DNA from 3 places in the Phytobacter cepae genome. Region 1 is predicted to be linked to each of the others. Evidence: predicted binding sites of a transcription regulator. Region 1 holds the regulator's gene; each other region holds the start of a gene.
What was found. Region 1 encodes CRP, which controls carbon source genes, mostly activating them, when cyclic AMP is high. Its sites were predicted from a motif close to ATGTGANNNNNNTCACAT; they were not measured.

Region 1 (5,457 bases):
CGCCGTCTGCGTGAATTCGACGATTTGATCACCGCACGCATTCATGGCTTTACCGATGCCATCGACTACTATCGTCAGTGCAGCGCGATGCCGTTATTGAATAAAATTGCCTGTCCAACGCTGATTATTCATGCGAAAGACGATCCTTTCATGGACCATCACGTTATTCCCGACTCTGCGACGCTCCCCGCATGCGTAGAGTACCAACTGACTGAACATGGCGGGCACGTTGGCTTTGTGGGTGGGACGCTCCTGCGCCCGCAAATGTGGCTTGAGAAACGTATCCCCGACTGGCTGACAACCTGGCTGGAAGACTAAGATGATTATTCCCTGGCAAGACCTGGATCCTGAGACGCTGGACAACCTTATTGAAAGCTTTGTCTTGCGCGAAGGCACTGATTATGGTGAACATGAGCGCGCATTTGCACAAAAAGTCGCTGATGTTAAACGCCAACTCAAAAGCGGCGAAGCCGTACTGGTATGGTCTGAATTACACGAAAGCGTCAACATTATGCCGCGTGCTCAATTTCATGATTAACAACGCGTAAAGCGAAAACATCGCAAACGTCTGGAGTCGCTATGTCTGCTAAACATCCGGTTATTGCTGTAACAGGCTCCAGCGGTGCGGGAACCACCACCACCAGCCTTGCCTTTCGTAAAATTTTCGCCCAATTGAATTTGCACGCCGCTGAAGTGGAAGGCGACAGCTTTCACCGGTATACACGCCCTGAAATGGACATGGCTATCCGCAAGGCGCGCGATTCAGGTCGCCACATCAGCTACTTTGGCCCGGAGGCTAACGACTTCAGCCTGCTGGAGCAGACGTTTGTCGATTATGGCCATACCGGCACCGGCCAGGCGAGAAAATATCTTCATACCTACGACGAAGCGGTGCCATGGAATCAGGTGCCAGGAACCTTTACCCCCTGGCAACCGCTGCCGGAACCGACGGATGTGCTGTTTTACGAAGGCCTGCACGGCGGGGTGGTGACGCCGCAGCATGATGTGGCGCGCCATGTGGACCTGCTGGTCGGCGTGGTACCGATTGTGAATCTGGAGTGGATGCAGAAGCTGGTTCGCGACACCGGCGAACGCGGTCATTCCCGTGAAGCGGTGATGGACTCCGTGGTACGTTCAATGGAGGATTACATCAACTTCATTACGCCGCAGTTTTCCCGCACGCACATCAACTTTCAGCGCGTTCCCACCGTGGATACATCGAACCCCTTTGCCGCCAAAGTCATTCCATCGCTGGATGAAAGCTTTGTCGTCATTCATTTCCGTAATCTTGAAGGGATTGATTACCCCTGGCTACTGGCAATGCTGCAGGGTTCTTTTATTTCTCACATGAATACAATCGTGGTGCCGGGAGGCAAAATGGGGCTGGCGATGGAGCTCATCATGACACCGCTGGTTGAACGGTTGATGGAAGGCAAGAAGATTGAGTGATATCAGTCCCCTCTCCCCGTGGGAGAGGGTCAGGGTGAGGGCATCAGACCGCACAATGCCCTAAACCCGTCAGCCTTCGATCACTTCAAACGAATGCGTGATATTCGCCGCTTTCTCCAGCATCAACGCGACTGAGCAATACTTCTCGGCAGAGAGATCCACCGCACGGGATACGGCCGCCTCCTTCAGTGCCTTACCCGTCACGATAAAGTGCAGATTGATGTGGGTGAACAGGCGCGGCGCCTCTTCCCGGCGCTCAGAAGTGAGCTTTACTTCGCAATCCGTCACGTCATGACGGCCTTTCTGCAATATAGAGACAACATCAATCGCGCTGCACCCGCCTGCGGCCATCAGCACCATTTCCATCGGGCTTGGCGCTTTATCGCCCGAATTACCGTCCATCAGAATCTGGTGCCCGGAGGCAGATTCACCAAGGAACGTTAAACCTTCGACCCATTTCACACGAGCATGCATTTTATTCACTCCGGCAATGTCACTTTCTCTACAGATTACGCGCACATAAGAAAACTCGCAATGGAAGGCGACCTGCGTCAAGCTGAAGCGAGACACCAGGAGACAGGCGGCAAAACCTATGCTAAAACAGTCTGAATGCTACAGTGATACATTGATGTAATGCATGTACGCAGAGGACATCACATCTTAGAGCCCGCAGACATGTCTGACGGCGCACTTCCCAGGTATCGGGAAGACAGATTGCAACCCCAGTCACAGGGCGCAGATCCTGAGACTGGAGCCAGCTTATAACAGAGGATAACCGCGCATGGTGCTTGGCAAACCGCAAACAGACCCGACTCTCGAATGGTTCTTGTCTCATTGCCATATTCATAAGTACCCGTCGAAGAGCACGCTGATTCACCAGGGTGAAAAAGCGGAAACGTTGTACTACATCGTAAAAGGCTCAGTGGCTGTGCTCATCAAGGATGAAGAAGGGAAAGAGATGATCCTCTCTTACCTTAACCAGGGCGATTTTATTGGTGAACTGGGTCTGTTCGAAGAAGGTCAGGAGCGCAGTGCCTGGGTACGCGCCAAGACCGCTTGTGAAGTGGCCGAAATTTCCTACAAAAAATTCCGTCAGTTGATCCAGGTAAACCCGGATATTCTGATGCGCTTGTCCTCGCAGATGGCACGCCGCCTGCAGGTCACCTCGGAAAAAGTCGGCAACCTCGCCTTCCTCGATGTGACAGGCCGTATTGCTCAGACGTTACTGAATCTGGCGAAACAACCCGACGCAATGACCCACCCGGACGGTATGCAAATTAAAATAACCCGTCAGGAAATTGGTCAGATCGTGGGCTGTTCTCGTGAAACCGTTGGCCGCATCCTGAAGATGCTGGAAGATCAGAACCTGATCTCCGCTCACGGTAAAACTATTGTCGTGTACGGAACACGTTAATCTCTGAGCGGCGCATTGCTTCTGGCAGTGCGCCGTTTTTGTTTGCCTCATGTGGCGCAGGCTGATTTACCACCCCGAAATCAACTATGCACTGCGACAAACGCTGGTGTTATGCCTGCCTGTGACCGTTGGCCTGATTGCCGGTCGACTGGATTTAGGTCTGCTCTTCTCGTTAGTTCCCGCTTGTTGCAACATAGCTGGTCTCGACACACTGCATAAACGCTTCTTCAAGCGCGTGATCATTGGCGGTTCGCTCTTTGCTGGCAGCAGCCTCGCGGTGCAATTCCTGCTTTTCGAAAACGTTCCTCTGCCGCTCATTCTTACCCTGCTGGCGCTGACGCTGGGCGTCACGGCGGAAATCAGTGCGCTGCACGGCAGGTTGCTTCCCGCCTCGCTGATTGCCGCCATCTTCACGCTGAGTCTTGCGGGAAATATGCCGGTCTGGGAGCCGCTGCTGATCTACAGTCTTGGCACGCTATGGTATGGCGCCTTCAACGCCTTTTGGTTCTGGCTGTGGCGAGAGCAGCCGCTGCGCGAGTCATTAAGCCTGCTGTATCGTCAGCTCGCTGATTATTGCGAGGCCAAATACAGCCTGCTGACTCAGCATGCGGACCCGGAAAAAGCCCTCCCCCCACTGCTGGCACGTCAGCAAAAAGCAGTGGACATGATTAGCCAGTGTTACCAGCAACTGCATATGCTGGCGGCTAATCAGAACAGTGATTACAAAAGATTAAGGCGGGTTTTTCAGGTGGCGCTGGACCTACAGGAGCATATCTCCGTCAGCCTGCATCAGCCGCAGGAGGTGCAGGAACTGGTAGAGCGTAGCCATGCCGAAGAGGTCATTCGCTGGAACGCGCAAACCGTGGCGGCGCGGCTCCGGGTCATTGCGGATGACATCCTCTATCATCGCTATCCACAGCGCTTCAATATGGACAAGCAGATCAGCGCGCTGGAGAAAATCGCCCGTCAGCATCCGGACAACCCGGTAGGCCAGTTCTGCGCCTGGCACTTCAGCCAGATTGCCCGCGTGCTGCGCACCCAACGTCCGCTCTATATTCGCGATCTTATGGCCGAAAAGCAGCGACGATTGCCGCTGATTCCGGCACTCAAAAGCTATCTCTCGTTTAAATCCGCTGCGTTAAGAAACGCCGCGCGGGTAAGCGTCATGCTGAGTATTGCCAGCCTGATGGGCAGCGCGCTACATCTGCCGAAACCCTACTGGATAATGATGACGGTGATGTTTGTCACCCAGAACGGCTACGGAGCAACGCGGGTACGCATTCTGCACCGGGCGGCGGGGACCATGGCGGGGCTTATTATCGCCGGCGCCACGCTGCACTACCACGTGCCGGAAGGCTACACGCTGGCCACTATGCTGATTGTCACGCTGGTCAGTTACCTTATCATTCGCAAAAGCTACGGTTGGGCCATGGTGGGCTTTACCCTGACGGCGGTATATACGCTCCAGCTGCTGACGCTGAATGGCGATCAATTCATCGTGGCCCGGCTTATCGACACGCTGATCGGCTGCCTGATTGCCTTCGGCGGCGTCGTCTGGCTCTGGCCGCAGTGGCAAAGTGGTCTATTGCGCCGTAATGCTCATGATGCGCTGGAAACCTATCAGGATGCCATCCAACTTATTCTCAGCAACGACCCGCAGGCCACTCCGCTCGCATACCAGCGCATGCGTGTGAACCAGGCACACAATGCGCTATTCAACTCGCTTAATCAGGCGATGCAGGAGCCCGGCTTCGATACACGCTATCTGTCAGACATGAAATTGTGGGTTACCCACAGTCAGTTTATCGTTGAGCACATTAACGCAATGACCACGCTGGCCCGCGAGCACACTATGCTCACCCCGGATTTGGCGCAACGCTATTTACAGTCTTGTGAAATTGCCCTGCAACGCTGTCAGCAGCGGCTGGAGTATGACGGGCCGGGAGAGTCGGGGGATGTGAATATCCTGGAGGCGCCGGAGACAATGACCCACGGCCCAATGAGCACCCTGGAACAGCATCTGCAACGTATTCTGGGGCATCTGAGCACCATGCACACCATTTCATCGGTGGCATGGCGTCAGCGCCCGCATCACGGCATCTGGTTAACGCGGCGGCTACGACGTTAGCCGTTCACCACCTGCGCCACCGCCCCGGCAAAGCGGCGCATTCCTTCTTCGATATCGCTCTCTTCAACGATAAGCGCAGGCGCAAAACGCATCACGTCTGGCCCTGCATTCAAAACCATCACGCCTGCATCGGCTGCCGCCAGCAGGAAATCACGTGCACGACCCTTGAATTGCGGTGTCAGCTCAGCGCCAATCAGCAGGCCCATGCCGCGAATATCGCTGAAAATCCCGTACTGCTCGTTGATCTTCTGCAGATGCTTCACAAAAAGCTCGCGCTTCTCATTCACCCCGTTTAACACCTCGGGCGTGTTGATGATGTCGAACGCGGTACCGGCTACAGCGCAGGCCAGCGGGTTGCCACCATAGGTGGAACCGTGGGAGCCCGGATGGAAGGCGCTGGCAATCTCCTGCGTCGTCAGCATGGCGCTGACGGGGAAACCACCGCCAAGGGCTTTTGCGCTGGTGA
Region 2 (5,457 bases), 1.3 Mb from region 1:
CCCAGCTCGAGGTCTTTTTTGGAAGCACGCAGAACCGTCATGATGGCGTTCCAGCGAATGGCCGAACGAATACGGCGTTCCAGCTCCAGATTCCCCGGGTATTCCGGTTCGTCTTCAACGGCAATAGTGTTGACGTAGTTGCCAGCTCCGGTACCAGCGGCAACTTTCACACCGCCTTTACGGGCTTCGGAAAGCAGCTGGTCAATCAGATACTGAGCACGCTCAACACCTTCTTCACGGATTACCGATTCGATCGCCTGTAGCCAGTCGCGAGTTTCAATCGGATCCACGTCATTTTGTAAACGTTCTGACATGGGGGGTATTCCTTATCTATCTAATACGTTGATTTAGCTGGAACCTGTCCCATTGCACTCTTTGTTCTTCATACTTCTGGCTGTCTCTTTGTTGGCTTCGCTTTCTCACCCCAGTCACATAGTTCACTATGCTCCGTGGGATTCGCGCGCTTGCCGCCGCGATACAGCCAAAATTATTTTGAACAACTAAAAGTGCAATAAGACAGGTTCTGCGTTTAGTTGCCGCGCTCTGAATTTGGCGCTCTCAGTTACAACTCTTCCGGCTCAAACTCCACCAGAAAATGCTAATTCTTTCGCTGCTGTTCCAGTCGACGTAGTGAACGTTCACGACGGCTTTGTTCACGACTGCGATCCAGCAAAATCTCTTCGATAAAGGCCAGGTGGCGATGGGAGGCTTCACGCGCCTCTTCCGGTTCACCGGCCATGATCGCAGCGAAAATACTGCTGCGATGCTTGCTCACCAGCGGCAGCATTTCGCGGCGCGCGTAGAGCAATTCAAAGTTTTCACGAACGTTTTGTGCCAACATCGGCTCCATGCAGCGTAGCAGATGCAAAAGCACCACATTATGCGCCGCTTCGGTTACAGCGATTTGATACTGCACGACGGCACTGGATTCCGCGTCGAGGTCACCGGACTGCTGCGCAAGCTCAATCGCCTGATGCAGTTCTCCAATCCTGACCTTGTCTTCTTCCGTGCTGCGCAATGCGGCGTAATAAGCAGCAATGCCTTCCAGCGCATGACGTGTCTCAAGCAGATCAAATTGGGATTCGGGATGATCGGAGAGCAATTCGACGAGTGGATCGCTGAAGCTCTGCCAGAGGCTGCTTTGAACAAAGGTACCGCCACCCTGGCGACGAAGCAGGAGCCCTTTCGCTTCGAGACGCTGGATGGCCTCACGCAATGAAGGACGAGAAACGTCAAACTGTTTAGCCAGTTCACGTTCTGGAGGGAGTTTTTCACCGGGACGTAGCGTCCCCTCAAGAATCAAAAACTCCAGTTGCTGCTCAATCACATCGGATAGTTTTGGCTGGCGGATTTTGCTGTAGGCCATTGTTCCCTGTCTCTACCATTCGCCCGGAGTAAATTGGTCTTACCAATTTCATATTCGTGACGCTAAAGTAACAAAGTATTCACCTTATGTCCATACAGGTTTTGATTGAAATCAGTAAACCCTGCACATTTTAACAACGTTACAGAAATAACGTTTCAAACATGTAACGTTGCACAAATCTCTCCTTTACTACTTAAGGGGCAGTTTTAACGAAAATGAAACGCCTCCAAACGAATTTGAACCGGTTCAGCATCAATAAATATGCATTCTTATGTCAAATTAATGAATAAAAAATCCAATGCTTATTTTTCAGGCAAAAACGAAGCGATTTACAAATGGTTTCTTTTTATTCAAGTCGTCATCAACCCTTCACAAAGCAGGTGCAAACGCAGGCGCTTATCACTATTCTGAGCCTTACGAAAGGGATGGATGAAAATTCACAACAGCGCTTCGTAAATAAAACAATACAAAAAATGGAATTACTTAATTACACGCAAACGACAGCGTACATATAATAACCACACACGAGGTTTCATGATGGAAGGTCAACAGCACGGCGATCAGCTTAAGCGCGGCCTTAAGAACCGCCATATACAGCTTATCGCGCTGGGCGGAGCTATCGGGACTGGCCTGTTTCTGGGCAGCGCGTCAGTCATTAAATCAGCAGGCCCGGGTATTATTCTGGGTTATGCCATTGCAGGCTTTATTGCTTTTCTGATCATGCGCCAGCTGGGCGAAATGGTGGTTGAAGAACCGGTGGCCGGTTCTTTTAGTCACTTCGCCTATAAATACTGGGGCGGTTTCGCCGGTTTCGCGTCTGGCTGGAACTATTGGGTTCTGTATGTTCTGGTCGCCATGGCAGAATTAACCGCGGTGGGTAAATATATTCAATTCTGGTGGCCTGAAATACCCACATGGGCTTCAGCGGCTGTCTTCTTTATTGCTATCAACGCCATTAACCTGACAAACGTAAAAGTATTTGGCGAAATGGAGTTCTGGTTCGCCATTATTAAAGTGGTGGCTGTGGTTGCCATGATCCTGTTCGGCGGCTGGCTGCTGTTTAGCGGTAATGCTGGCCCGCAGGCCACGGTACGTAACCTGTGGGAACAGGGTGGATTCCTGCCAAATGGTCTTTCGGGGCTGGTGATGATGATGGCGATCATCATGTTCTCATTCGGCGGTCTTGAGCTGGTCGGTATTACCGCAGCAGAAGCCGACAACCCGCACGAAAGCATTCCTAAAGCGACCAATCAGGTGATTTACCGCATCCTGATTTTCTATGTAGGCTCTCTGGCCGTCCTGCTCTCCCTGATGCCGTGGACCCGCGTCACTGCCGATACCAGTCCGTTCGTCCTGATCTTCCACGAACTGGGGGACACCTTCGTGGCTAACGCACTGAACATCGTGGTATTAACCGCCGCGCTCTCCGTTTATAACAGCTGCGTTTACTGTAATAGCCGTATGTTGTTCGGCCTGGCCCAACAGGGCAACGCACCGAAAGCCCTGCTGAGCGTGGATAAACGTGGCGTTCCGGTCAACACCATCATCGTTTCTGCTCTGGTTACCGCACTGTGTGTGTTAATCAACTACATGGCACCAGAATCCGCATTTGGTCTGCTGATGGCGCTGGTGGTCTCCGCGCTGGTCATCAACTGGGCGATGATAAGCCTGGCGCATATGAAGTTCCGTCGTGCAAAACAGCAACAGGGCGTCACCACTCGCTTCCCGGCACTGCTTTACCCGCTGGGCAACTGGGTCTGCCTGGTCTTCATGGCGGCAGTTCTGGTGATCATGCTGATGACCGACAGTATGGCGATCTCCGTCTACCTGATCCCGGTCTGGCTGGTGATCCTGGGCATCGGTTATATGTTCAAAAAGAAAACGGCGAAAGTAGCCAAAGCGCATTAATGCCGTTCCCTCCCCTCTCCCATTCGGGAGAGGGTTGTTACCCTAATGTTACCTTCCTCACACTTTCCTTTACATAGCCGTTTTGTCCATGTCTCTGCCAGCATCCTGTAACGCAAATTATGTGTAGCAGGCGAATAATTATTCCCACATCTCACTGGGAGTATCGCCAATGGACGCGACTAAACTGTCTGTTAAAGAGAAAATCGGCTATGGCATGGGTGACGCCGGATGTAACATCATCTTTGGCGCCATAATGTTGTTTGTTAACTATTTTTATACTGATATTTTCGGGCTGGCACCGGCCCTGGTTGGCGTATTGTTGCTCTCCATCCGCGTCATTGATGCCGTCACTGACCCCATCATGGGGGCGCTTGCTGACCGTACGCAAAGTAAATATGGCCGTTTTCGCCCCTGGCTTTTATGGATAGCGCTTCCTTATGCGGTGTTCAGTGTGTTGATGTTTACCACGCCTGACTGGACCTACAATAGCAAGGTTATCTATGCCTTCATCACCTACTTCCTGCTGTCATTAACCTATACCGCCATCAATATTCCTTACTGCTCATTGGGCGGCGTGATCACCAACGATCCGAAAGAGCGTGTCGCCTGTCAGTCCTACCGCTTTGTGATGGTGGGCATTGCGACCCTGCTGTTGTCGTTGACGCTGCTGCCGATGGCGGAATGGTTCGGTGGCGAAGATAAAGCCAAAGGCTACCAGATGGCGATGACGGTGCTGGCATTTATCGGCATGTGCATGTTCCTCTTCTGCTTCGCCACGGTGCGCGAGCGTGTTCGTCCGGCAGTGCCGACCCATGACGACATGAAGAAAGACATGAAAGACGTGTGGAAGAACGACCAGTGGGTGCGGATACTGCTCCTCACGTTGAGCAACGTCTGCCCCGGCTTTATCCGTATGGCCGCCACGATGTATTACGTTACCTGGGTGATGGGTGAAAGCACCCACTTCGCTACGATCTTTATCAGCCTCGGTGTTGTGGGCATGATGATCGGCAGTATGCTGGCGAAGGTGCTGACCGACCGCTGGTGCAAACTGAAAGTCTTCTTCTGGACCAACATCGCGCTGGCAATTTTCTCCTGCGCTTTTTACTTCTTCGATCCGAAAGCTACCATGATGATTGTGGTGCTGTACTTCCTGCTTAACATTCTGCACCAGATCCCATCACCACTGCACTGGTCACTGATGGCGGATGTCGACGACTACGGCGAATGGAAAACCGGCAAACGTATTACGGGCATCAGCTTCTCCGGCAACTTGTTCTTCCTGAAAGTAGGGCTGGCGGTTGCGGGAGCAATGGTCGGCTTCCTGCTCTCCTGGTACGGTTATGACGCAGGTGCCAAAGCGCAGAGCCCGAGCGCCATCAATGGCATTATGTTGTTGTTCACCATTATTCCGGGTGTGGGCTACCTGATTACAGCAGGGGTGGTTCGCTTGCTGAAAGTGGATCGTGAGTTAATGAAAACTATTCAGGCCGACCTGGAAAAACGCCGCGTGAATTATCACGAACTGAGTGAAACCCAGACCGTACCGGCGGAACAAGTAAGGAAAGCATAATGAACTGGCCTAATCCCTTTATTGAACAGCGTGCCGATCCGTACATCCTCTATCACGAGGGAACCTATTATTTCGTCGCCTCTGTGCCGGAGTATGACCGCCTGGAAATCCGCAGAGCCGATACCCTGGCAGGTCTGCGTGATGCGCAGGGGGTCACCGTCTGGCGGAAGCCGGATAGCGGCCCAATGAGCGAACTTATCTGGGCACCAGAACTGCATCATATCGATGGCAAGTGGTATCTCTACTTTGCTGCTACCTGGACGAAAGCGCTGGATGAGTTGAACATGTTCCAGCACCGGATGTTTGTACTGGAGTGTACCGACGTCGATCCTTTGAGCGGAACCTGGGTTGCAAAAGGTCAGGTTAAAACGCCTTTCGATACCTTCGCACTCGACGCCACCACCTTCGTTCATCAGGGAAAACGTTGGTATCTTTGGGCGCAGAAATCACCGCATATTGCCGGTAACTCAAACCTCTATCTGGCAGAGATGGAGAATCCCTGGACCCTCAAAGGCGAGCCCGTCATGCTGAGCAAACCCGAGTACGACTGGGAGTGCCGGGGTTTTCTGGTCAATGAAGGCCCGGCAGTGCTCTTCCACGGCGACAAACT
Region 3 (5,457 bases), 1.6 Mb from region 1:
TCAGCGATAGCGGATTGTGACATAACGGCAGCCAGACCTATGGCTGCCAACGCTTTAGTGAATTTGTGCATGGTTATCTCCAGCTTTGGCATTCTTTTATGTAGGGGGAAAATTTTACCGGTTCATTTAAAAGTTCATAAAACAAGGCATTAGAGTCCGCACTTCACTGGACACCTGTGCTGGCAGTAGTTTTAGCGGGAAATTGATTCTCCATAGGAGAGCAACATCACACCGCAGAATTACAGTAATTACGTACATAAATTCAGCGGATTTAGACATAAAAAAAGGCGGATTTGTCAGACAATTAGAGAGGGGGTCAGCAGATTAATCCATAGCATCAGCTATGTTATCCTTGTCCCCGAATGCAGGGCGCACCCGGGGGAGGCATTACCAGGCGTAATAAATGTGATCCGCGTGGTCACGGACCGGCGCGTCATCGCCTAGCAGGCGAGCAGAAAGCGCGAAGGCGAAGTCGAAAGCGTGGCCCAGCCCTTTTCCGCTCAGCAAGTTGCCATCTTCCACAACCGGGGCATCAACATATTCACCGCCGCTCACCCCTTCCCACAGGTCGCCAGAGCAGACATAACGGCGCCCGTTTAGCAGCCCATTCCCGCCCAGCACACGTGCGGCGGCTGAGCAGATGGGGCAAATAAGCTTGTTTTGCGCGTCATGAGATTTAACAAAGGCAATAACGTCAGCGCTGGCAGCAAGGTTGACGCTGCCCTGCGGGCCACCCGGAAGCACGACGGCATCGTAAAGTTCACCGCTGCGCTCCACCAGAGTATGGTCAGCGACCATTGGAATATTGTGATAACTGACGACGGCGCGGGATTCCGCGCACGCAAGTGTTTCTACTTCAATATGCAGACGACGCAGAATATCAATAGTAATAATGGCTTCAGCTTCCTCAAAACCGGGCGCCAGCAACACCGCCACTTTTTTCATTTATGCATTCCTTACCAACAGGTTGAAAGAGTGTTTATTTTTACTCAAAACACCGTTTCATAACCATACCCTTGTCACATATCGGCACCTCTTTGCCTGGGATCGCGTGTAGTGTGGATTTGACCGAATGCACTGACGCCAACCTGAATCGGAAAACGTTTTAATTTATTTCAGAATTAAAGTTGAATCACCGTAATTTCGCCATCCGGTAACGAAGGGTAACCGATTATCTTTAAGGATGTTCTTATTCCCCTCTTCTCGTTATTCTTATTTCCCCGGCCGTGGATGGCTAAATAAAAAATGATTTCTGCACAGGATCATCCCATACATAAGGATATAACCATGACAACCCCTTCAATGGCGCGTAAATTAAACGCCCAAATGAATCTTGAATTTAGTGCATCGCAACTTTATGTCACCTTAAGCAATTGGTGTATGGAGCGTAACCTGACGCGTATTGCGCTGTGTTTGCGGCATCAGGCGCAAACCGGCATCACCCATACGATGCGCGTTTTTGACTATATAAAACAAACTGGCCGCTATCCAATAATAAAATCCGTGAATATTTCGACCACAGCAATTCATTCAATTGATGAACTACTGCAACAGGCGGTGGAGAATCAGTTAATGCGTTATCAGGAGCTGGCGTGCCTCGCCGAAGCGGCCCGGGTGGAAACGGATAATACTGCCTTAAACTTGCTCTCTGCTATTTATGACGATCAGAAAAGTCTTCACGAGCAATTAATTACTCAGATGAATGAATATTCCCGTCTTCCGGTTACATTGACTCGCTAAGCCCTTAGGAATCTCCAGAAGAAATGCGTGCACGAGCGGCCCCCTCGCCCATTTGGGGAGAGGGCTGGGGTGAGGGGGAAAATGCGGCGCTGAGGGTCATTCCGTTCACCTTATGTTCCTTGCTTTTCAATAACGCCAGAACCCGTGAACGTGCCAGGGTGGTTCACCGCCACCACCCTGGCGACCCGGGCTCCCGGCCAGGAAAATCGCCGCTGACGCGGTCCACTACGCGTATTCCTTCAGGCTGATCGGGGACGGGCGAAGGTAACGTCCATGTAAAATCGCCCTCGCCGCGCATCCCTGCGCGTCGCCCCGGCCTTGCGGATATGCTTCGTCGATTTTCAGCCGGACCCTCTCATCGCGGTGGCTGTTGTGTTCTCATTGCGCAGTGTTAACGCTGCAAAACGTCATATCACTGCGGATCCCTCAGCGCTAAGCCCCCTTCCCTGGTCACCATTCTCATGAATCAATGGATTCTGCGAACAGTTTTAACCCTTTTGTTTACACAAATATCAAATTAATGTTAATGAAAAGTATATAAGTTATTGCTTTTATTAAATTTTCTCAAATCCGATCTGGCTCTCATTGAGTAGCATTACAAAATGTAATGATTTGTCTGGTTTATCAATATCAAGGACAAGTGAGTCATGATTACCATTGAATTTATTATTATTATTCTCTGCTTGCTACTGGGGACGCGTTTCGGCGGGATGGGGTTGGGGTTAATCAGCGGCATTGGCCTCTTTATACTGAGTTTTGTCTTTGGCCTTGAGCCAGGCAAACCGCCGGTCGACGTGATGTTGACCATTCTTGCCGTCATAGGCTGCGCCGCCACGTTGCAAACCGCAGGCGGCCTGAACGTGATGATGCAGTTTGCTGAACGTCTGTTGCGCCGTCATCCACAACACATCACCCTACTGGCCCCGTTTACCACGTGGATGCTGACCTTTCTCTGCGGCACCGGGCATGTGGTTTACACTATGTTCCCCATCATTGCTGATATCGCATTGAAGAAAAACATCCGCCCGGAACGCCCGATGGCGGTGGCTTCTATTGCCTCACAAATGGCGATCACAGCGTCACCGGTGTCGGTGGCCGTGGTGTCGTTAGTCTCCATTCTGGCGGCCCAGCATGGGATAGGTCATGCATGGAGCATCCTTGAAATTCTGGCCGTTTCCGTACCGGCATCGTTATTTGGCGTGGCTATCGCTGCATTGTGGAGCTTACGCCGTGGAAAAGATCTCGCCGACGATGCAGAATTTCAGGAAAAGCTTAAAGATCCAAAACAACGTGAGTTTATCTATGGTGCCAGCGAGACCCTGATGAACCAGCGGTTTCCGAAGGAAGCCTACTGGTCAACCTGGATCTTCTTTACCGGGATTCTGGTGGTGGTTCTGCTCGGCGCACTCCCTGACCTTCGTCCGGCCTTCGAAGTGAAAGGCAAGCTCTCGCCGTTGTCCATGAACCTGGTTATCCAGATGATGATGTTAATTGCCGGCGCCATTATGCTGGTGGTCTGCAAGGTTAATCCTTCTGCCATTTCCAGTGGTGCGGTGTTTAAAGCGGGGATGGTGGCGATCTTCTCGGTGTTTGGCGTCGCCTGGATGAGCGATACCTTCTTTCAGGCACACCTGAACGAACTAAAAATGGCGCTGGAAGGGGTCGTTAAGAGCCACCCCTGGACCTATGCCATCGTGCTGTTTCTGGTATCTAAACTGGTGAACAGCCAGGCGGCGGCATTAACGGCAGTCGCTCCGATGGGACTGATGCTTGGCGTTGAGCCAAAAATGCTGCTGGCCTTCTTCCCCGCCTCTTACGGCTACTTCGTCCTGCCGACCTACCCGAGCGATCTGGCCTGTATCGGCTTTGACCGCTCCGGGACTACCCGTATTGGTAAATTCATTATCAACCACAGCTTTATTTTGCCAGGACTGATTGGCGTGAGTTGCGCCTGTGCGGCAAGCTATATGCTGGTGTCTGTCTTCTTTTAAAGCCCGCTTTATTTGGCGCGATGCGCCAAACGCCGGAAATAAAAAAACCTGCCATCGCAGGTTTTTTTATTATCAGAACATAGCGCCAGGCGGTACGTCTTTGAAGGTTTTGCAGTAGGTTTCAAAAATGCTTTTCAGGATTTTGCGCAATTTCATGGTTTGCTCCGACGATTTGTTATGCAGGTGTTATCAGTTGATGTGCATATAATATGACCTTCATCACAAAACACAAGTTTTTCGTGACAGAAATCACGTTTTAAAAATCGTGGAAATGCGTTTTTTGTTAAAAATGCGTGTTAAATCTGCTGGTTAGCAAACTAAAAATATTTTGATGTTATTAAATATTTTTTGAGGGGATCAAGAGGCGTACGACAAGGATTTAACAAATGGCGAGGAAAAGGGCCGGCATCGGCCGGCCCGCAGCGCATCAGGCAAGGATTTCGCGCACGAAAGCTTCAATCTCTTTATCCTGGCAGTTCTCAAAGAAGCACTGCTGGAAACGTGGACCCGAAACGGCCGTTTTCACCAGCTCAGGATCGATAGCACGCAGGGTGTCGAGGTAATTTTCCTTCACTACCGCGGCTTTGACCTGATTCAGAATACCGGCATTACGCACCTGCGGCTCTTTACGCTCCGGCGGGTAACCTTCGCCCTTGCGCCCGGTAAAGGCTTTCTCAAAAATAAAACGAACGTTCAGCTCTGCGCCCCAGCCGAAGCCTTTAGCGAAAGGCAAGGAAAGTGCGTTGCCGTTGTTGATTTGTGCGAACAGGAAGGCGTCGGCGGGATCGATACAATAGCCGCAGATGACACCAGGATGGATGTTCAGTGACATCAGTGCCCCTTGCCCGGTACCGCAGCCTGTGACGACGAAATCAACCGCTTTGGCATTCAGCAGAATGCTAGCCATAATACCAAGGTGGATATACGTCAGATGATGGTCATTTTCATCACTCATCCCGACGTTAAAAACCGGAAAGTCTTTTTCACCGGCAACGGCCTTAAGCTCGTTAAGAATGGTGGCGTTTTTACCCGCCTGGCTGTTTTCCATCATCAGTGCAATTTTCATCTTCATCTCCAGATTAACGTGCTCGATAGCAAATGTTAGTCAACCTTACTACCTGGTAAACATACTTTCAAATTTAATGAAAAAAGGTTTTAAAAAAGCAAATTGCCTTCACAGTTTTGCTGGCGTGAAATGAGCGCGAGGGAGAAAACGGGATGGACGATACATGCGGAAAACAAAAAGGAAGGCGGTGGTGAAATTTTTTTCCAGCATGGCCGGCGTCACCTTTTTTCTCATCACCCTGGTCGGTTATTGGTGTGGAAGTGCACCTGCAACCGCAGCCCCTGGCAAAAGTCAGACCGCGGAACAATCTGTTCCCGTCTGGCTTTATGATGCCCAGAGCTTCGAGTTCTGGCGAGATGATAAAGGCCAGTATCAGGGACTTTACCCCACGCTTGTCCGTTTGATTAACGAAACCTACGGTTATCACCTGCAAATTATCCCCATTGATGGCGAAGCGATTGCCCGCCAGTTTAGGAACAATCAATACGGCGTTTATGCCGGGGTGATACGCACGGAAGATCGTGCGCGCACTCGCCTGCTCTCCTCCCGGATTTTCGATAACGAAGTGGTGGCAGCCAGCCTAAATCAGCGCGTTTTTAAAACGGAAGAGTTGACCAAAGCGCGCGTACTGTTTCGTGCCAATGATGCCACGCTGGAACG

Region 2: the regulator CRP is predicted to act here: its motif matches at 3,320-3,337, upstream of ACUY4Q_RS20100 (glycoside-pentoside-hexuronide (GPH):cation symporter).
Region 3: the regulator CRP is predicted to act here: its motif matches at 3,939-3,956, upstream of azuC (stress response protein AzuC).

What each region holds. Positions count from the first base shown of each region.
Region 1 covers NZ_CM135107.1:458,694-464,150, reverse strand. The annotation lists gene ACUY4Q_RS02125 (hydrolase) at 1-318, shown strand, start outside; gene ACUY4Q_RS02120 (YheU family protein) at 320-538, shown strand; gene ACUY4Q_RS02115 (phosphoribulokinase) at 580-1,449, shown strand; gene ACUY4Q_RS02110 (OsmC family protein) at 1,519-1,923, opposite strand; gene crp (cAMP-activated global transcriptional regulator CRP) at 2,231-2,863, shown strand; gene ACUY4Q_RS02100 (YccS/YhfK family putative transporter) at 2,913-4,991, shown strand; gene argD (bifunctional acetylornithine/succinyldiaminopimelate transaminase) at 4,988-5,457, opposite strand, start outside.
Region 2 covers NZ_CM135107.1:4,275,352-4,280,808, forward strand. The annotation lists gene aceE (pyruvate dehydrogenase (acetyl-transferring), homodimeric type) at 1-314, opposite strand, end outside; gene pdhR (pyruvate dehydrogenase complex transcriptional repressor PdhR) at 599-1,366, opposite strand; gene aroP (aromatic amino acid transporter AroP) at 1,901-3,274, shown strand; gene ACUY4Q_RS20100 (glycoside-pentoside-hexuronide (GPH):cation symporter) at 3,444-4,847, shown strand; gene ACUY4Q_RS20105 (glycoside hydrolase family 43 protein) at 4,844-5,457, shown strand, end outside.
Region 3 covers NZ_CM135107.1:2,066,412-2,071,868, reverse strand. The annotation lists gene ACUY4Q_RS09700 (arabinose ABC transporter substrate-binding protein) at 1-71, opposite strand, end outside; gene ACUY4Q_RS09695 (DJ-1/PfpI family protein) at 388-945, opposite strand; gene ACUY4Q_RS09690 (ferritin-like domain-containing protein) at 1,288-1,740, shown strand; gene ACUY4Q_RS09685 (anaerobic C4-dicarboxylate transporter) at 2,388-3,731, shown strand; gene azuC (stress response protein AzuC) at 3,804-3,887, opposite strand; gene ACUY4Q_RS09675 (RpiB/LacA/LacB family sugar-phosphate isomerase) at 4,159-4,797, opposite strand; gene ACUY4Q_RS09670 (HD domain-containing phosphohydrolase) at 4,988-5,457, shown strand, end outside.